DNA from 2 places in the Psychrobacillus sp. FSL K6-1267 genome. Region 2 is predicted to be linked to the other one. Evidence: a T-box and tRNA genes for the amino acid it is inferred to sense, from the RefSeq annotation. Region 2 holds a T-box; the other holds one or more tRNA genes.
The links. A T-box is a leader RNA that pairs with one kind of tRNA and senses whether it is charged. The one in region 2 lies ahead of trpS (tryptophan--tRNA ligase), so its partner is inferred to be a tRNA-Trp.
Positions count from the first base shown of each region.

Region 1: it encodes a tRNA-Trp, which carries the amino acid that the T-box ahead of trpS (tryptophan--tRNA ligase) is inferred to sense. The anticodon was not compared.

Region 1 covers NZ_JBBOOR010000001.1:3,261,536-3,270,617, reverse strand. Annotated here, with positions in the region: rRNA gene MHB55_RS16875 (16S ribosomal RNA) at 1-2, shown strand, start outside; tRNA gene MHB55_RS16870 (tRNA-Ile) at 114-190, shown strand; tRNA gene MHB55_RS16865 (tRNA-Ala) at 206-281, shown strand; rRNA gene MHB55_RS16860 (23S ribosomal RNA) at 400-3,327, shown strand; rRNA gene rrf (5S ribosomal RNA) at 3,419-3,534, shown strand; tRNA gene MHB55_RS16850 (tRNA-Asn) at 3,543-3,617, shown strand; tRNA gene MHB55_RS16845 (tRNA-Ser) at 3,624-3,715, shown strand; tRNA gene MHB55_RS16840 (tRNA-Glu) at 3,745-3,819, shown strand; tRNA gene MHB55_RS16835 (tRNA-Val) at 3,842-3,917, shown strand; tRNA gene MHB55_RS16830 (tRNA-Met) at 4,064-4,140, shown strand; tRNA gene MHB55_RS16825 (tRNA-Asp) at 4,144-4,219, shown strand; tRNA gene MHB55_RS16820 (tRNA-Phe) at 4,242-4,317, shown strand; tRNA gene MHB55_RS16815 (tRNA-Thr) at 4,322-4,397, shown strand; tRNA gene MHB55_RS16810 (tRNA-Tyr) at 4,407-4,490, shown strand; tRNA gene MHB55_RS16805 (tRNA-Trp) at 4,500-4,573, shown strand; tRNA gene MHB55_RS16800 (tRNA-His) at 4,599-4,674, shown strand; tRNA gene MHB55_RS16795 (tRNA-His) at 4,710-4,785, shown strand; tRNA gene MHB55_RS16790 (tRNA-Gln) at 4,787-4,858, shown strand; tRNA gene MHB55_RS16785 (tRNA-Gly) at 4,865-4,939, shown strand; tRNA gene MHB55_RS16780 (tRNA-Cys) at 4,946-5,019, shown strand; tRNA gene MHB55_RS16775 (tRNA-Leu) at 5,051-5,132, shown strand; gene MHB55_RS16770 (potassium channel family protein) at 5,612-6,082, shown strand; gene MHB55_RS16765 (alkaline phosphatase family protein) at 6,283-7,848, shown strand; gene MHB55_RS16760 (hypothetical protein) at 8,020-8,154, shown strand; gene MHB55_RS16755 (threonine aldolase family protein) at 8,189-9,082, opposite strand, start outside.
Region 2 covers NZ_JBBOOR010000001.1:1,170,298-1,179,379, reverse strand. Annotated here, with positions in the region: gene opp3b (oligopeptide ABC transporter permease) at 1-631, opposite strand, end outside; gene MHB55_RS05740 (peptide ABC transporter substrate-binding protein) at 822-2,534, opposite strand; gene MHB55_RS05735 (DUF3899 domain-containing protein) at 2,768-3,112, shown strand; T-box leader at 3,165-3,377, shown strand; gene trpS (tryptophan--tRNA ligase) at 3,422-4,408, shown strand; gene MHB55_RS05725 (oligopeptide ABC transporter substrate-binding protein) at 4,656-6,515, opposite strand; gene MHB55_RS05720 (ABC transporter permease) at 6,595-7,497, opposite strand; gene opp4B (oligopeptide ABC transporter permease) at 7,528-8,490, opposite strand; gene MHB55_RS05710 (ATP-binding cassette domain-containing protein) at 8,492-9,082, opposite strand, start outside.

The DNA of each region.
Region 1 (9,082 bases), 2.1 Mb from region 2:
TTCTAAGGATATATTCGGAATACAGATTTTTATCTGTATCTTAACGTTTTGCAGTTCAGTTTTGAATGTTCATATTTATATTAACATTTTTAATAGATATGGAAATTCAAAGAGGGCCTATAGCTCAGCTGGTTAGAGCGCACGCCTGATAAGCGTGAGGTCGATGGTTCGAGTCCATTTAGGCCCACCATACCTTTTTAATTTCGGGGCCTTAGCTCAGCTGGGAGAGCGCCTGCCTTGCACGCAGGAGGTCAGCGGTTCGATCCCGCTAGGCTCCACCATTAAAAATATAATTGTTCTTTGAAAACTGGATAAAACGACATCAAAAAAAGAAACAAACGCAAGATATTCAAATTGTGATCACTTACGTGATTGCAAGTGTAGTACTTTTAACTTTTAGGTTAAGTTAATAAGGGCGCACGGTGGATGCCTTGGCACTAGGAGTCGACGAAGGACGGCACTAACACCGATATGCTTCGGGGAGCTGTAAGTGAGCTTCGATCCGGAGATTTCCGAATGGGGAAACCCACTGCCCGTAATGGGGCAGTACATTTGCGTGAATACATAGCGCATCTGAGACACACCCAGGGAACTGAAACATCTAAGTACCTGGAGGAAGAGAAAGAAAATTCGATTCCCTGAGTAGCGGCGAGCGAAACGGGAAGAGCCCAAACCAAGAGGCTTGCCTCTTGGGGTTGTAGGACACTCTATACGGAGTTACAAAAGAATGAGTTAGATGAAGCGACCTGGAAAGGTCCGCAGGATAGGGTAAAAGCCCCGTAGTCCAAAATTCATTCCCTCCAGAGTGTATCCTGAGTACGGCGGAACACGTGAAATTCCGTCGGAATCCGGGAGGACCATCTCCCAAGGCTAAATACTACCTAGTGACCGATAGTGAACCAGTACCGTGAGGGAAAGGTGAAAAGCACCCCGGAAGGGGAGTGAAATAGACCCTGAAACCGTGTGCCTACAAATAGTCAAAGCCCGTTAACGGGTGATGGCGTGCCTTTTGTAGAATGAACCGGCGAGTTACGATTACATGCGAGGTTAAGTTGAGAAGACGGAGCCGCAGCGAAAGCGAGTCTGAATAGGGCGAATGAGTATGTGGTCGTAGACCCGAAACCAGGTGATCTACCCATGTCCAGGATGAAGGTAAGGTAACACTTACTGGAGGTCCGAACCCACGCACGTTGAAAAGTGCGGGGATGAGGTGTGGGTAGCGGAGAAATTCCAATCGAACCTGGAGATAGCTGGTTCTCTCCGAAATAGCTTTAGGGCTAGCCTCAAACGTTAGAATCTTGGAGGTAGAGCACTGTTTGGACTAGGGGCCCATCCCGGGTTACCGAATTCAGACAAACTCCGAATGCCAATGATTTATGTTTGGGAGTCAGACTGCGAGTGATAAGATCCGTAGTCAAGAGGGAAACAGCCCAGACCACCAGCTAAGGTCCCAAAGTATTTGTTAAGTGGAAAAGGATGTGGCGTTGCTTAGACAACCAGGATGTTGGCTTAGAAGCAGCCATCATTTAAAGAGTGCGTAATAGCTCACTGGTCGAGTGACGCTGCGCCGAAAATGTATCGGGGCTAAACAAATCACCGAAGCTGTGGATTGATACCTTTGGTATCAGTGGTAGGAGAGCGTTCTAAGGGCGTTGAAGTCAGACCGGAAGGACTGGTGGAGCGCTTAGAAGTGAGAATGCCGGTATGAGTAGCGAAAGATGGGTGAGAATCCCATCCACCGTATGACTAAGGTTTCCTGAGGAAGGCTCGTCCGCTCAGGGTTAGTCGGGACCTAAGTCGAGGCCGATAGGCGTAGACGATGGACAACAGGTTGATATTCCTGTACCACCACCCCACCGTTTGAGTGATGGGGGGACGCAGTAGGATAGGGTAAGCGTGCTGTTGGTTATGCACGTCCAAGCAGTGAGGTGTGAGTGTAGGCAAATCCGCACTCTGTAACATTGAGCTGTGATGGCGAGGACTTAGTCCGAAGTTCCTGATTTCACACTGCCAAGAAAAGCCTCTAACGAGGTGGGAGGTGCCCGTACCGCAAACCGACACAGGTAGTCGAGGAGAGAATCCTAAGGTGAGCGAGAGAACTCTCGTTAAGGAACTCGGCAAAATGACCCCGTAACTTCGGGAGAAGGGGTGCTCTTTTGGGTGTATAGCCTAGAAGAGCCGCAGTGAATAGGCCCAGGCGACTGTTTAGCAAAAACACAGGTCTCTGCAAAACCGTAAGGTGAAGTATAGGGGCTGACGCCTGCCCGGTGCTGGAAGGTTAAGAGGAGTGCTTAGCGCAAGCGAAGGTGCGAATTGAAGCCCCAGTAAACGGCGGCCGTAACTATAACGGTCCTAAGGTAGCGAAATTCCTTGTCGGGTAAGTTCCGACCCGCACGAAAGGCGTAACGATCTGGGCACTGTCTCAACGAGAGACTCGGTGAAATTATAGTACCTGTGAAGATGCAGGTTACCCGCGACAGGACGGAAAGACCCCGTGGAGCTTTACTGTAGCTTGATATTGAATTTTGGTGCAACTTGTACAGGATAGGTAGGAGCCTTAGAGCCCGGAGCGCCAGCTTCGGAGGAGGCGTCGGTGGGATACTACCCTGGTTGTATTGAAATTCTAACCCATACCCGTAACCCGGGTAGGAGACAGTGTCAGGCGGGCAGTTTGACTGGGGCGGTCGCCTCCTAAAGTGTAACGGAGGCGCCCAAAGGTTCCCTCAGAATGGTTGGAAATCATTCGAAGAGTGTAAAGGCAGAAGGGAGCTTGACTGCGAGACCTACAAGTCGAGCAGGGTCGAAAGACGGGCTTAGTGATCCGGTGGTTCCGCATGGAAGGGCCATCGCTCAACGGATAAAAGCTACCCCGGGGATAACAGGCTTATCTCCCCCAAGAGTCCACATCGACGGGGAGGTTTGGCACCTCGATGTCGGCTCATCGCATCCTGGGGCTGTAGTCGGTCCCAAGGGTTGGGCTGTTCGCCCATTAAAGCGGTACGCGAGCTGGGTTCAGAACGTCGTGAGACAGTTCGGTCCCTATCCGTCGTGGGCGTAGGAAATTTGAGAGGAGCTGTCCTTAGTACGAGAGGACCGGGATGGACACACCGCTGGTGTACCAGTTGTTCTGCCAAGGGCATCGCTGGGTAGCTATGTGTGGACGGGATAAGTGCTGAAAGCATCTAAGCACGAAGCCCCCCTCAAGATGAGATTTCCCATTACGCAAGTAAGTAAGATCCCTCAAAGACGATGAGGTAGATAGGTTCGGGGTGGAAGCGTGGCGACACGTGCAGCTGACGAATACTAATCGATCGAGGACTTAACCAAATTGTTTGTTTCCATTAATGATGTCTTTTATCCAGTTTTGAGTGAACAACTCAGTAGGGTTTCCATACAACTTGTATTGAAAGCCGACAAGTCTAGTGATGATGGCGAAGAGGTCACACCCGTTCCCATACCGAACACGGAAGTTAAGCTCTTCAGCGCCGATGGTAGTTGGGGGTCTCCCCCTGCAAGAGTAGGACGTCGCTAGGCGATATTATTCCGAAGTAGCTCAGTGGTAGAGCAATCGGCTGTTAACCGATCGGTCGTAGGTTCGAGTCCTACCTTCGGAGCCATTTCTAGGAGAGCTGTCCGAGTGGCCGAAGGAGCACGATTGGAAATCGTGTAGACGGGTAACACTGTCTCAAGGGTTCAAATCCCTTGCTCTCCGCCAGATAGATTTCTTCTTTACATAAATATAATGGCCCCTTGGTCAAGCGGTTAAGACACCGCCCTTTCACGGCGGTAACACGGGTTCGAATCCCGTAGGGGTCACCATTTAAATTAAAACCAGCATTATGGAGGATTAGCTCAGCTGGGAGAGCATCTGCCTTACAAGCAGAGGGTCGGCGGTTCGAGCCCGTCATCCTCCACCATTATAAATTTTCAACACTTATTATTGTCGCGGGGTGGAGCAAATCGTTTCACGAAGAAAGCGATTAACGTCGACGCAAGCGTAGCGTGGAAGACGTAAAATTCACTAATTGCGTAGTTGATTTAAATTTCAACACTTTCTTATTGTCGCGGGGTGGAGCAGTTCGGTAGCTCGTCGGGCTCATAACCCGAAGGTCACAGGTTCAAATCCTGTCCCCGCAACCAAATGGTCCCGTGGTGTAGCGGTTAACATGCCTGCCTGTCACGCAGGAGATCGCCGGTTCGATCCCGGTCGGGACCGCCATTTATCTTTAAAATACATATGTGGCTCAGTAGCTCAGTCGGTAGAGCAAAGGACTGAAAATCCTTGTGTCGGCGGTTCGATTCCGTCCTGAGCCACCATTATGCCGGAATAGCTCAATTGGTAGAGCAACTGACTTGTAATCAGTAGGTTGGGGGTTCAAGTCCTCTTTCCGGCACCACTCACCAGTGGAGGGGTAGCGAAGTGGCTAAACGCGGCGGACTGTAAATCCGCTCCTTAGGGTTCGGCGGTTCGAATCCGTCCCCCTCCACCAGTTTTTAATAGGGGCATAGTTTAACGGTAGAATAGAGGTCTCCAAAACCTTTGATGTGGGTTCGATTCCTACTGCCCCTGCCAAATAATAAGTTAACTTTGAATAATGGCGGTTGTGGCGAAGTGGTTAACGCACCGGATTGTGATTCCGGCATTCGTGGGTTCAATTCCCATCAGTCGCCCCATATTCCTTTTAGTTAGCTCTTTTTTTTATTCTGTGGCGGTCGTGGCGAAGTGGTTAACGCACCGGATTGTGATTCCGGCATTCGTGGGTTCAATTCCCATCGGTCGCCCCATTGGGGTATAGCCAAGCGGTAAGGCAACGGATTTTGATTCCGTCATGCCCTGGTTCGAATCCAGGTACCCCAGTTTTTTGCGGAAGTAGTTCAGTGGTAGAACACCACCTTGCCAAGGTGGGGGTCGCGAGTTCGAACCTCGTCTTCCGCTCCAAATTAAGGCGGCATAGCCAAGTGGTAAGGCACAGGTCTGCAACACCTTTATCACCGGTTCAAATCCGGTTGCCGCCTCCAATTTTTAAAAAGTATTTACTGCCTTCATTATGCCGGTGTGGCGGAATTGGCAGACGCGCGGGACTCAAAATCCCGTATCTTCGGATGTGTCGGTTCGACCCCGACCACCGGTATCTATTATGAAATATCACTTACAATTTGATATTTTGACTAAAGCTTATGAATGCTGTTACCGCAGCTTTTGTAAGCTTTTTTTATATTCTCATTCATGATTATTTTTTAATAGTTTCCATTGATTTTAATTTTTTTACTTATGTCTTACACAGACGTCACAAGCTTTCTCATCTTCTATCCTCAGTTCTTTTATTTCATTAGAATAATCCCTTGAGAGTCATTTCAATGTCTTTATGTCCTATACGATCACTTACTTACTAAATTAATACTTTATTATACATATGTACACTAGCATGCAAATATCTTAATCCATGAATTGAGAATGCATCTCTATTCCGTTTCCTATATTAATTAATTTGTATATATTTTGTATTCGATTGACAAGATAGTCATATCGACATTAATTATATTCATTATTGAGGAATTCATACAACTAAAACTGAATGAACTAGAGAGACGATAAGAGAGGGATAGATGTATGTTTTCCACGATACTAATGGGATTGACGATTTTATTTATGGTAACAAACTTATACTATTTCTTTTCAGGTCGTAAGTATAAGAAAAGTTATTTTCAGTCAACTTTATTCCAAAAACTATTTTTTACTATGCTTGGCATTACCTTTGGATTTGCTGTTCTTTATTATTTATTGTCCATGGAAGGGGATGTAGTAAGAGTTAGTACTGAAGAGGGGAAAGATGGAGGAGAAAATTTTTGGGATTATCTCTATTTCAGTGGAGTCACCATATTATCAGTAGGTTATGGGGACTTGGTACCTGTCGGAAAGGCGCGATTCTTTGCACTTATACAAGCAGCCATCGGTCTTTTGTTGCCAACCGCATTTTTTATCAGAGCTTTGGGTGAAAAGGAAGATAGCCCTGGGGAAAGCACAAAAAACGAAAAAGAAGGTGAGCAAAGCAATGGCGGTGATGGAGAAAAAGGTAGTTGAAGCGGATGAACAATTTTGATTCTTATAAAGATAAATCAACCGGTGAAGGTGTTTTCTTTTTATGTTTGATTTATATAAATGGATGTCGATGAATATTTTTACATACTTTCTGACTAAACATGAGTTTTTAACATTAAACAAGCATGTATTCATTTGTAAATCACCATACTAAAGCTACGAATGGAAGATAGGTGACTACAGTGAAGAAAACAATACTCATCATATTAGCTTTATTGCTTGTTATATGCGGAGGCCTTGTATTGAGTATTTCTATGTCTCCGACAAAAAAGCTTAATGAAGTAAAGATAGCAGCAACCAAAAAGCCGGTGGTTCTTATTGTTGTCGATTCTTTAATGACTGAGCCGCTACAAGAAGCAATGAAAGAGGGGAAGGCACCTGCTTTCTCATTTTTAACAAAGAACGGTGATTTTTATCCAGAGTTTATTAGCTCTTATCCAACTATGTCAGTTACGATTGATAGCACCTTGTTGACGGGAACATATGCAGACCGACATAAACTACCAGGATTGATATGGTTTAAAAAGGATGAGAATCGTATGATTAGCTATGGGAGTGGTATAAGGGAAATGTGGGATAACGGGATAAAGCATGTGGCAGCGGATAGTGTTATTCACCTGAATGAATCGCATCTAAGTAAAGATGTTTTTACGATTCACGAAGAACTTGCGAACGCCAAAATGCAATCTGCTTCCATCAATGGTCTCTTATATAGGGGAAGCATTCCCCAAAAATTAAATGTCCCTAAGCTTCTTTCTTTTGCAGATTTATTGCCAAAAGAACTAGAGGTGAGTGGTCCAATGATTTTGTCGCTCGGTGCCTTATCTCAATATAATCCAGAGAACGACAAATATAAATACAGCTGGAAACGAATGGGTGTTAATAATGATTTTACCGTAAATGAGATGACGTACTTAATTGAACAAAAGAAGCTTCCTCCGTTTACACTCGCTTATCTTCCGGATGCTGATGCTTCCATACACAAAAAAGGTCCTACTGATAGTACAGCGATTGAAAAGGCTGATCAAGCGATCCAGGAAATGCTCGGTAGTTTTGGATCTTGGGAAGAGGCCATTCAAGAGGTAACCTGGATTGTCCTTGGTGATAGTGGACAATCATCAGTTAAGGAAAAGAAGGAAATGGGTTTAATCGATTTGAATGATTTGTTAAAGGGTTACACATTCTGGGAACGTGGAAAAGAAAATGTGCAGCTGGCAATCGCAATCAATGAACGGATGGCCTATATTTATTTGCAGGATGAACAGATTCCTTTTACTGAGGTAGTAGATATTCTCAAAAAGGATGAGCGAATCAGTTTTATTGCATGGAGTGATCAGCAAACGAATCATGTCGTGAGCGCAAGTGATAAAGAATTCACCTTTTCGCCAAACGGACCTTATATTGATGAATATAAGCAGTCGTGGCAGTTGGATGGGGATATGTCTATTTTAGATATAAAACCGGATGAGCATGGAACTATACTCTATCACACGTATCCTGATGCGTTAGCAAGGCTACACGGAGCGCTTCACTCGCAAGAAGGCAAAGTTATTATAGTAGATGCAAAGCCATCTTACGAATTTATTGAAAAACAGAGTCACGATCATGCAGGTGGAGGAGCGCATGGGTCACTCCACCAGGTAGATTCTGTTGTTCCCCTGGTGATTGCTGGTGAGACAGAAAAACCCCCTTCTAATCGTCTTGTGGATGTAAAGGAATGGGTTATAGAATTGTTGGGTGGCTCTTAAGTATGGAGCCACTTTTTTTCTGATGCTTCTTTTAAATCCAAATTCTTCAGTAGTAATCATTCAACCTTAATGTAAGTATAAATATGAAATAACATAATTAGGAAGTTTTATTTTTCTAAAATAGGGAATAACATATCTAGACGCGATAAACATGAAAGTGAGGAATTTAAAATGATTAAAACATACAATTTTATTATTGAAGGAAAAATTATCGAGGTACATGCAACTTCCAAAACAGAAGCTGAAAGCAAGGCAAACCATATATATGAAGAACTAAAAACAGAGCAATTTCAACAGCAACAATAAAGAACTCTCAACTAAGCGTTGAGAGTTTTTTATATTATTTCATTTCTTCTCTTAAGCTATCGAATAATTTGTCTATTAGATTCTTAGGGATTTCTAAGCAAGAATCTCCGATACTAAGTTCAAAAGTACAGCTATCCCCATCTTGCTTGCTTAGATAGCTTGTAATCCCTATATGGTTAGCTAACTGTACTTTCGCCAAGATAGCTGCTATTTCTTCTTGGTTACGCTTAAAATGCACATGAAACATATTTGAAACTGGTACCTCTGGAATTGTATAAATATCCTTACAGTCATTAAATAGCTTTGCGAGCTCCATTGCACTGTTATAATATTGTTCCATATTATTTGCTCGTTTATCAAAATAATAGTCAGCTGATAGAATATAAGGATATAAGCTTATGAGCGTTCCACCATAACGTTTTCTCCAGACTTTAGAGTTCTCTATGAAATCCTTATCACCGGCTAGTACTGCTCCTGCAATCCCGCCAATTCCTTTATAAAAGGACATATAGACACTGTCAAAAAGGTCGCAAACTTCCGCAGCAGTTTTTTTGTAAAAAGGCAGCACTTCTAGAAGACGTGCACCGTCCAAATGAAGCATAATAGACTTTTCACGACAATAAGCGGAAATCTGTTTTAATGTTTCAAAACTAGGAAGTTGGCCTCCGATTTCTCTTTGGGGAAGTTCCAATAACAGACAGGCAATGTCCTCTTCGAGATTTACCACATCCTCTAACTCTATGACTCTATCTTTGTCAGCTATTAAAATAGTCTTGATATGGTGTATTTCCTTTAATCCATCCATTTCATGAATTTCTAAATGGGATAAGGGATGATATGCAACCTTATTCAATTTTTTCTCATCGCACCATATGCGTAAAGCGATTTGTTGGGCCATTGTACCGCTAGGAAAAAACGCAGCTGTGCT
Region 2 (9,082 bases):
TAGATTTTGCTAGTGTAATATAATCAGAGCTCAATACTTCGACCATCTCTGTTCGAATAAAACGTGCAGCGGTAGCTAACGGTCCCATAGCTAATGCAATCGACGGCATAATACTTGAAGCCCATCCATCTTTCCATAAAGCCACAGGAAGTATTTGCCATTTCACACCTAACCAATATTGTAATAATGTTGCAAATACAAAAGATGGTATAGAAATACCGATAATAGCAACGATTGTACTGCTATAATCCCAAATTGTATTTTGTTTTAAAGCAGCAATCATTCCAAGAATAATTCCTACTAAAACACCTGCAATCAGACCTTGAGCACCAATTTGGAAAGACGGTCCGATTCGGCTAAGAATTAAATCAGTAACTTCAGCATTTTTAAACTGAAACGAGTTACCTAAATCACCTTGAACTAAGTTAAGCATGTAATTTGCATACTGGACGGGAATGGGATCATTCAATCCATATTTCGCTTCCACTATTTCAAGTTGAGCTGGGGATAGTTTTGAAGCAGAGCTTATAGGGGATCCTGGTAGCGTCTTCATCAAGAAAAATGTAGCTGTAGCAATCAGGAAAAGCGTGATAAACATATAAAAAACACGACGCAGAATATATTTTGCCATCTTTGCACCTCCTAAATTTTATAAATAATTTTACTAATCTATATATTAAACAAAAAAAATAGTAATTTGTCAAAATTATATTTTATAGTAAAAATATTTCGTATATTTCGACTCATTTAAAAAGAGAGTATATGTTCCTAAAGGAATACATATACTCTCATTTTATGAGATTTTTACAGCTTTATACTAATTAGTTCTTACCTTCGATATATGCCCATTTGTAGCTATAGTCTCCACCAATTTGGTGAGATACAACACCTTTAACATATGGTTTTAGAAGTTGCATAGTACCACGTTGGTAAATCGGTCCAATACCGAAATCTTCATCAATTAGAAGTTTTTCAGCATCAGCAAGTGCTTGCCAACGAGCTTCTGCGTCTAGTGCTAATTCAGTGTTAGCAGAATTTACTAGCTCATCATATTTAGGGTTTGAATAAGACATTTGGTTGTTACCACCGTCAGTTAACCATAAATTCATGAAAGTGTAAGGATCTTGGTAATCTGGTCCCCAACCTGCAACTTGAATGTCATAGTCTTGATTTGTGTCAAGATCTAAGCGCACAGCAAATGGTACTTCTTTAAGAGTAACAGTTAAACCTGGTAGGTTTGTTTCTAATTGGTTTTTGAAATACTCATCCATTTTTTTAGAAATATCAGTGTCTCCACCAAGAATTTCTAGAGTAAGCTCAGTAACGCCTAATTCTTTTAATCCTTTATCCCAAGCTGCTTTCGCTTCTTCTACGTTAAAAACAGACATATCTCCATTTACATCGCGGAAGTCATTAGCATCAGCATCAAAAGTAAATCCTTTTGGTACTAAGTAGTGAGCTGGAACAGAACCATTAGCTAAAACTACATCAACTAAATCTTGCTTATTGATTGCTTTTGAAACTGCTTCACGAATATTTACATTAGCAAGTGGAGTTGGCTCTCCATTACGTTGTTGATTGTACTTGAAGTAGAATACAGATGCATCCATTTCAGTTACTAGTTCTGGATCATTAGCATATTGCATTGCGTATTCACCAGATAGACCAGCACGGTCTTTTTCACCATTACTGTAAAGGTTAACAGCAGTAGCTGTCTCTTTTACTACATCGTAGTTAATTTCAGTAAGTTTAACAGTGTCTTTATCCCAATATTGTTCATTTTTAACTAGTTTCCAGTTTAACCCTGTTCCATCCCAATCTTGTAATGCGAATGGACCGTTGTATAAAAGTGCTTCAGAGTTTTTAGAGTAATTTGCACCTTGAGTTGTAACGAATTCTTCTTTTTGTGGTAAGAATGTTCCAAATGACATTAATGACAAGAAGTAAGGAACTGGTTTTTCAAGAGTAACTTCTAATGTTTTCTCATCAAGAGCTTTAACACCTAATTCAGTATACTCAACTTCACCTGCAACAATTTGAGTTGCATTTTTGATAACGCCTTCCATCATGTATGGACCGTATTCAGATGCAGTATCTGGGTTCATAGCGCGTTTCCAAGCAAATTCAAAGTCATTTGCAGTTACTGGAGAACCATCAGACCAATTAGCATCACGTAATTTGAACGTATAAACTAATCCATCTTCAGAAATAGTTGGCTCACCTTCAGCAATAGCAGGTATAGCTACGTTTTCTTGGTTCAAACGATAAAGACCTTCATTTATGTTGCCTAGTAGATCGAAACCTACTGAGTCAGTTACTAAAGCAGAGTCAAGAGTTGGAATTTCAGCACCCGCGATTAAGTTTAGTACTTGCTCTTCATCAATTTTTGCTTCTTCTGGAGCTTCTGTTTCTGGTGTGTCTGTTGAGTCTGGTTTGTCAGCTGGTTCTGCTTCCTTTTCGCCGCCACATGCAGCTAGGAATAGCCCTACAACTAACAGTAGGCTTAATAGCCATACTAATTTGCTATTCTTCAAAAAAATAACCTCCCTAATATTCAGAAAAATTCATTACATTTATTATTATACATTTTATAAGAGAGTTGTACATAGCTTTTTATAAATATTTTTACAGTCTTGTAACAAAATCATTACATTGTCCTAACGATTGTGAAAATTTAGTAACTATTTTGTTAATTATTTTCTTTGTTTTTTATTAGTTTTGATTATTTTAAACAAATCTTCTATAATATTTTTGATAGAGGTGAAATATGAAAAAGAAGATAATATATTTTTTAAGTGCACAGATTATAATCTTTTTGCTAATACTTTTAATATATAAACATATCGATTTGGAAACATACGCTAATATTTCCTTCTATATAGGAGGAGGTATAACATTTTTAGGATTAGTAACATATGTTGTTTCAGGCGGATTTTTTGATTTATATGTATCTAGCTCCAGAAAATTTTTTACGCGAAAGCACTTAAGAGATGAAATAGAAAATATGCGACTTCCTTCCGAAGTTTTCTCCTTCTCCCCTAAGCCAATTCTCGCGTTAGGGTTATCTATTTTAGCTTGTACTTGTATTGCATTATTTTTCTATTATGGATAATTTTATCCCTTGATTTTTGAGTTTCTTCTATATATAATAATCAAAACTATATAAAAGAGCTTTGAGGAAGAAAAGTACATTTATATCGTATGTTTAGAGAGTCTGCGGGTGCTGTGAGCAGATCATACCTTAAATGGAATGGGCTTCTGAGCAGTATGAGTGAATCTTAAGTAGCTTATACCGTTTCCTTCACGTTATGAAGAAGAGTGGCTATTTTTATAGCAAGCTGGGTGGTACCACGGATATTACATCATTCGTCCCTTTTTAGGGATGCATGATGTTTTTTTATATTCTAAGGAGGAAAATTGAATGAAAACACTTTTTTCAGGCGTACAACCAACTGGTACAATTACATTAGGGAATTATATTGGTGCATTTAGACAGTTTATAGATTTACAAAATGAGAATGAATGTATTTTTTGTATCGTGGACCAGCATGCGATTACAGTTGCACAGGATCCACAGGAGCTACAAAAACATATTCGTTCCCTAGCAGCCTTATATCTAGCTGTAGGAATTGATCCAGAAAAATCTATTCTGTTTGTACAATCAGAAGTTCCCGCTCACGCAAAAGCAGGATGGATGATGCAATGTATTTCTCATATTGGGGAATTAGAAAGAATGACTCAATTTAAAGATAAATCGGATGGCAAAGACGGAGTTACTGCTGGGCTATTAACTTACCCACCGCTAATGGCGGCTGACATTCTTCTTTACCAAACAAATATTGTGCCTGTTGGGGATGACCAGAAGCAGCATATTGAACTAACTCGGGATTTGGCTGAACGATTTAATAAAAGATATGGGAATGTTTTAACTATACCCGAAATTCAGCTACCTAAATACGGCGCTCGTATTAAATCACTTCAAGATCCAATGAAGAAAATGAGCAAGTCGGATCCCAACCAAAAAGCAACCATTCGTATTTTAGATACACCAAAGCAAATAGAAAAGAAAATTAAAAGCTCTGTCACCGATTCAGAAGGTATCGTAGCCTTTGACCCTGAAAACAAACCAGGAGTTTCAAATTTATTAACAATAGAATCAGCTTTAACAGGTACACCGATTCCTACGCTCGTTGCAAACTACGAAGGAAAAGGCTACGGAGATTTTAAAGCATCTGTTGCTGAAGCAATTATTAATCATTTTGCTCCTATTCAACAAAGATATGAGGAATTACTAAATTCATCAGAATTAGATTCCATTCTAGATCGCGGAGCAGAAAAGGCTAACCAATTGGCAAATGATACACTTGCTAAGATGGAAGCCGCAATGGGTCTCGGTAGAAGACGCTAATCGTTAATCCCAATATTGATATACAAAAGATTATAAAGTCCTTAGAGTTAAGCATATATAGTAAAACAGAACTCCAAGAATAGCCTAAAGATAGAAAGTTTAAATATAACACTAGGTGGGAGCAGCTGATAATTGCTATTCCATAGCTTATTAAGAATATTAGTAGTCTCATTAGTATCACATCCTTCTTAAAACATATGAAAAACCGCTCCTAAACTTTCGTCTAGGAGCGGTTTTTTTATCAATATTATTTAGCAGATTTAATTGGCTCTTCAGCAGTTAGCTCAAGTTCATGTAAGTAAGTGCCTTCTGAGTAATCAATATTATAGTTTTTAAGTCTTTTGTTAACTGGAATGATCTCAAATCTGTAAGTTAGTGGAATTACAACTGCCATTTCTTCCATATGCTCTTGGAATGCTCTAAATTGCTCAGCGCGATATGCTGAGTCAAAAGCTTTTGGTGAGTTTATGTTAGCTAATGTATCCTCTAAGAAGTCAGATGTGTAACGACTATAGTTAAACTTTGCTTTCTTTGAATATAAGCCCGATGGTGATGGGTCAGATCCTGTTCCAAATGCTGCCGTATACATGTCAATTTCAGGATCATCTGCTTCTACCATGTCATAGAATGCATTAAATTCAATTGTGCGTCCAGTAGTTAACTTAACATTTAAGCCAACATCTTTCCAATTTTGCAAGAAGAATTGAGTGATATCTTCCGCTATATCATCACCAGCAGCTGTAGCATACTTAATTTCAAATGGTTTACCTTCTGGATCTTCGCGAAGACCATCATTATTAACATCTTTATAACCAGCTTCATCTAATAATGCATTCGCTTTATCTGGATCATAAGTGTAACCTTGTAAAGATTTATCATAGAATGATTTAAATACTGGTGGTAACATAGAGTTCGCACGTTCACGGAGGTTATTATAATATACTTCAGCAACTTGTTCTACATCTAAAGCATATCCCATTGCTTGACGTAATTTTTGATCTCCCATTTTAGCGTTTTCGATGTCTGTTACTACTTCCCCTTTTGTAGAATCCCATTTACCTACTTTAAACGCTAGGTATTGGTAATACAATTCTTGTCGTCCTAAAATTTCAAGATTATCAAAGTTTTTAATTTCTTCAATTTTTGCTGCACTGAAATTTGAAGCGATATCATACTCTCCAGATTGCATAGCAACTGAAATAGAAGTTGGTGGTACTACTTTTACTAATACGCCATCTAATTTTGGTTTACCTCTCCAGTGATTTTCATTTGCTACTAATTGTACTGATTCACCAGGGACAATTTTTTCTATCACGAACGCACCAAGTGTGACTGGATTTTTTCGAACTGGATCAGATTCAATTAGAGTAGCCACTGGTAAATCTTTAACAATATGGCTTGGCTCTGCATAAGTCCACAGTCCATCTCCTCCACTAAATATTGCCGGTGAGACTTGAATTAGTGAAATTTCTAAAGTTGTTTCATCAATTTTCTTTAACCCGGAAATAGTATCTGCTTTACCATCATGATACTCAATTGCGCCAACTATATTTTGAAAATCTGCATCATAACGTACACCAGTATAATCTGGATGACCAATAATTAAATATGGTTGAATTAAATCTTCCACTTTAAGAGGTTCTCCGTCAGACCATTTTATCCCCTCACGGATTTTAATAGTTGCTTTTTTGTTTTCTTGATCTACTTCTAGGCTTGCAATTCCTTTATCACTAATCAAGAAGTCTCCATCTATTTCAAAGATAGAATTAGATGCATATTGTAAAATTTCTGCATCATAGGCATCTTCATAAAGCGAATAAGCGAATACCCCTTGGAATGGGCTATCCTTAACTAACGCAACTTTTAAGGTACCTCCAGAAATTGCGTTTCCTTCTGTTTCCATAGAGATTGGGAATGGAGAATCATTTTCTTCAGTTGCAGTCTCTTTCTCCGCTTCCTCTTTCTCTTCCTTCTCTCCATCATCTTTTTTCCCAGAATCGGAAGTTTCAGCTGGAGCTGGAGTTGTTTCTTCCTTATTATTACACGCTCCAAGGACCAACATAAAAGCTATCAATACTACTAATAATGTCCAAAGCTTCTTAGTCATTCATATTCCTCCTTTTTAGTCTCTTTTTTCTATATTAAACATGTTACGTCTAATACCAATTATTAGTTATCTGATGGTGTTATCCAAGACGTTGTCTTGCATCTGCCGAACGCCGTAATGCTTGCCCAACGTAGTTTATTCCTAACATCATTAATAAGATGAAAAGTGATGCTGGAAGCCATACCCACCATTTCTCCTGTAAAACGAGTGGGTTATTTGCGTAAGCAACCAGTGTACCCAAACTAGGAGTTGCTGGCGGTAAACCAAACCCAAGATAACTCAGCCCAGTCTCGATTCCTACGTTACCTGCAAAGTTAAGAGTTAACTCAACTATTAATATAGAACTGATATTAGGCATAATTTCTTTGAATATTATGATAATTCCGGGCGTACCCATTGTCTTCGAAGCATTTACATAATCCCTTCGACTTTCTGTTAGTGCCTTGCTCCTCACGAGTCTTGCTGTAGAGGTCCACATGAAAATACTCATTATTATTACAAACGTTGTCATTGTATATTTTGGTACAATTGTTACAAACACAATTATTAACATTAAAGAAGGGATAGTGATAAAGAAATCTATAATTCTCATAAAGATATTATCTATCCATCCTCCAAAGTATCCACAAACCAAGCCGACTACTATCCCAACAAATCCCGTTATCAATGTAATAGCTATTGCAATTCCTATGGAGTTTTTTGCTCCTATGATCAGTTGTCCCAAAATATCTTTCCCACCTTGATCTGCCCCTAAAAAGAACTTATCACCTGGTGGTGCATATTTATCTCTTAAACTTACTCTCATAATAGCTTCCTTATCAATCGTATATGCCCATATGAATACACCAACTATAATGATGACTAATGATATAAGAGAAAACATTGCAAGTTTATCTTTTTTAAATTCCCTCAATATAACTTGAAATCCGGTAGGTGGAGCATTCAAGGTAGCCTCTTTTTTTACGTTCAATTGTTTTCCCATATTATTCACCTCTCCTTAACATGTAATCTCCTACTCTATCCTAATTCTTGGGTCAACAATACTCATGATAATATCGGACAGTAGACTACCTAATAATGTTAAGAAGCCATATAACATAACAAGTGCAGTAATTACACTATAATCACGAGATAGTATAGATGAAATAAACAACTGTCCCATTCCTGGATATCCAAAAATAGTCTCTATAAAGATAGAGCCTCCTAGTAGTCCCGTAATCGTGAATCCTAAAAATGCAGCAATTGGTAATAAAGAGTTTCTAAAAATATGCCTAGAGTACACTTTTCTTATTGGTATTCCTTTACTTCTTGCGGTTCTAACATAATCCATCGATTTAGAATCAATAATTTCCGAACGTAAAAACTGAATAACAGTAGTAGTTGCCAATATGGCATAAGTGAGAGCAGGGAGCATCATATGATAGATTTTGCTCCATAGATACCCAAATGTTCCAGCATCATATTTAATATCCACGCTTCCTATTGTTGGAAACCAATGTAATTTATAACCAAAAAAGAACAAAAATAATAGAGACAATACAAATGTAGGAATTGCATAAGTAATAAAACTATATAAGACAATCGTTTTATCTAAGAAAGTGTCTTGAAAACGTCCTGCTAAAACTCCTAGCGGTATTGCCAAAAGGTAAAGTAGCACTACGCTCAATAAAGATAACCAAAAGGTATTCATTGCTCTCTCACCTATTAGAGCTGAAACTTGAACCTTGTAAGTATAACTTTTGCCAAAATCTCCTTGGACTGCATTAACCATCCATCGGGCATATTGCTCATACCAGGGGTCATTTAAACCTGCTAGTTCTCTCAACTCGTCTAATCTGTTAGGGTCAGTTTCAGGACTAATCATTCCAGTGAAAGGATCCCCTGGCATAAATTTCGCCATAATGAAAATCAATAAACTTAAAGCAATTAGTTGTGGAATCATTATCAATACTCGGCGAACAATCGTTTTCCACATATTAACTGCCTCCCTTCGTATTAGCATTCATTGCTACATAATGGGAATCAGACAGCTTCATCAAATCAAACACTTTTCCAGTTTCGTCATAATAGATTTTATGATTGGTCATATAATCAGATTCCACCTGCATCCTTTGCACTTTTCGATCTTCTCTTCCTATAGGATTGATATCAGGAATTGATGACAACAAGCGTTTAGTATATATATGCTGTGGATTAGTATAAATATCATTTCGTGTACCTGATTCAACAAATCTTCCTTTATACATGATGGAAATATGGTCACACATATGTTTAACAACCCCAAGGTCATGCGATATAAAAAGGTAACTTAAGCCATATTCTTGCTGAATTTCCTTTAAAAAATTTAAGACTTGGGCCTGCACGGATAGGTCAAGAGCTGAAACAGGCTCATCACAAATAATTAGCTTTGGATCACATGCGATTGCTCGAGCAATCCCTATTCTTTGCTTTTGTCCTCCTGAGAATTCATGAGGATATTTAAGCTTTGCATCTTCACTCATTCCTACAATTGCCAGCAATTCATTGATCCTTCTATTCTCTTCTTCTGGAGTTAGATTTAAGAAATT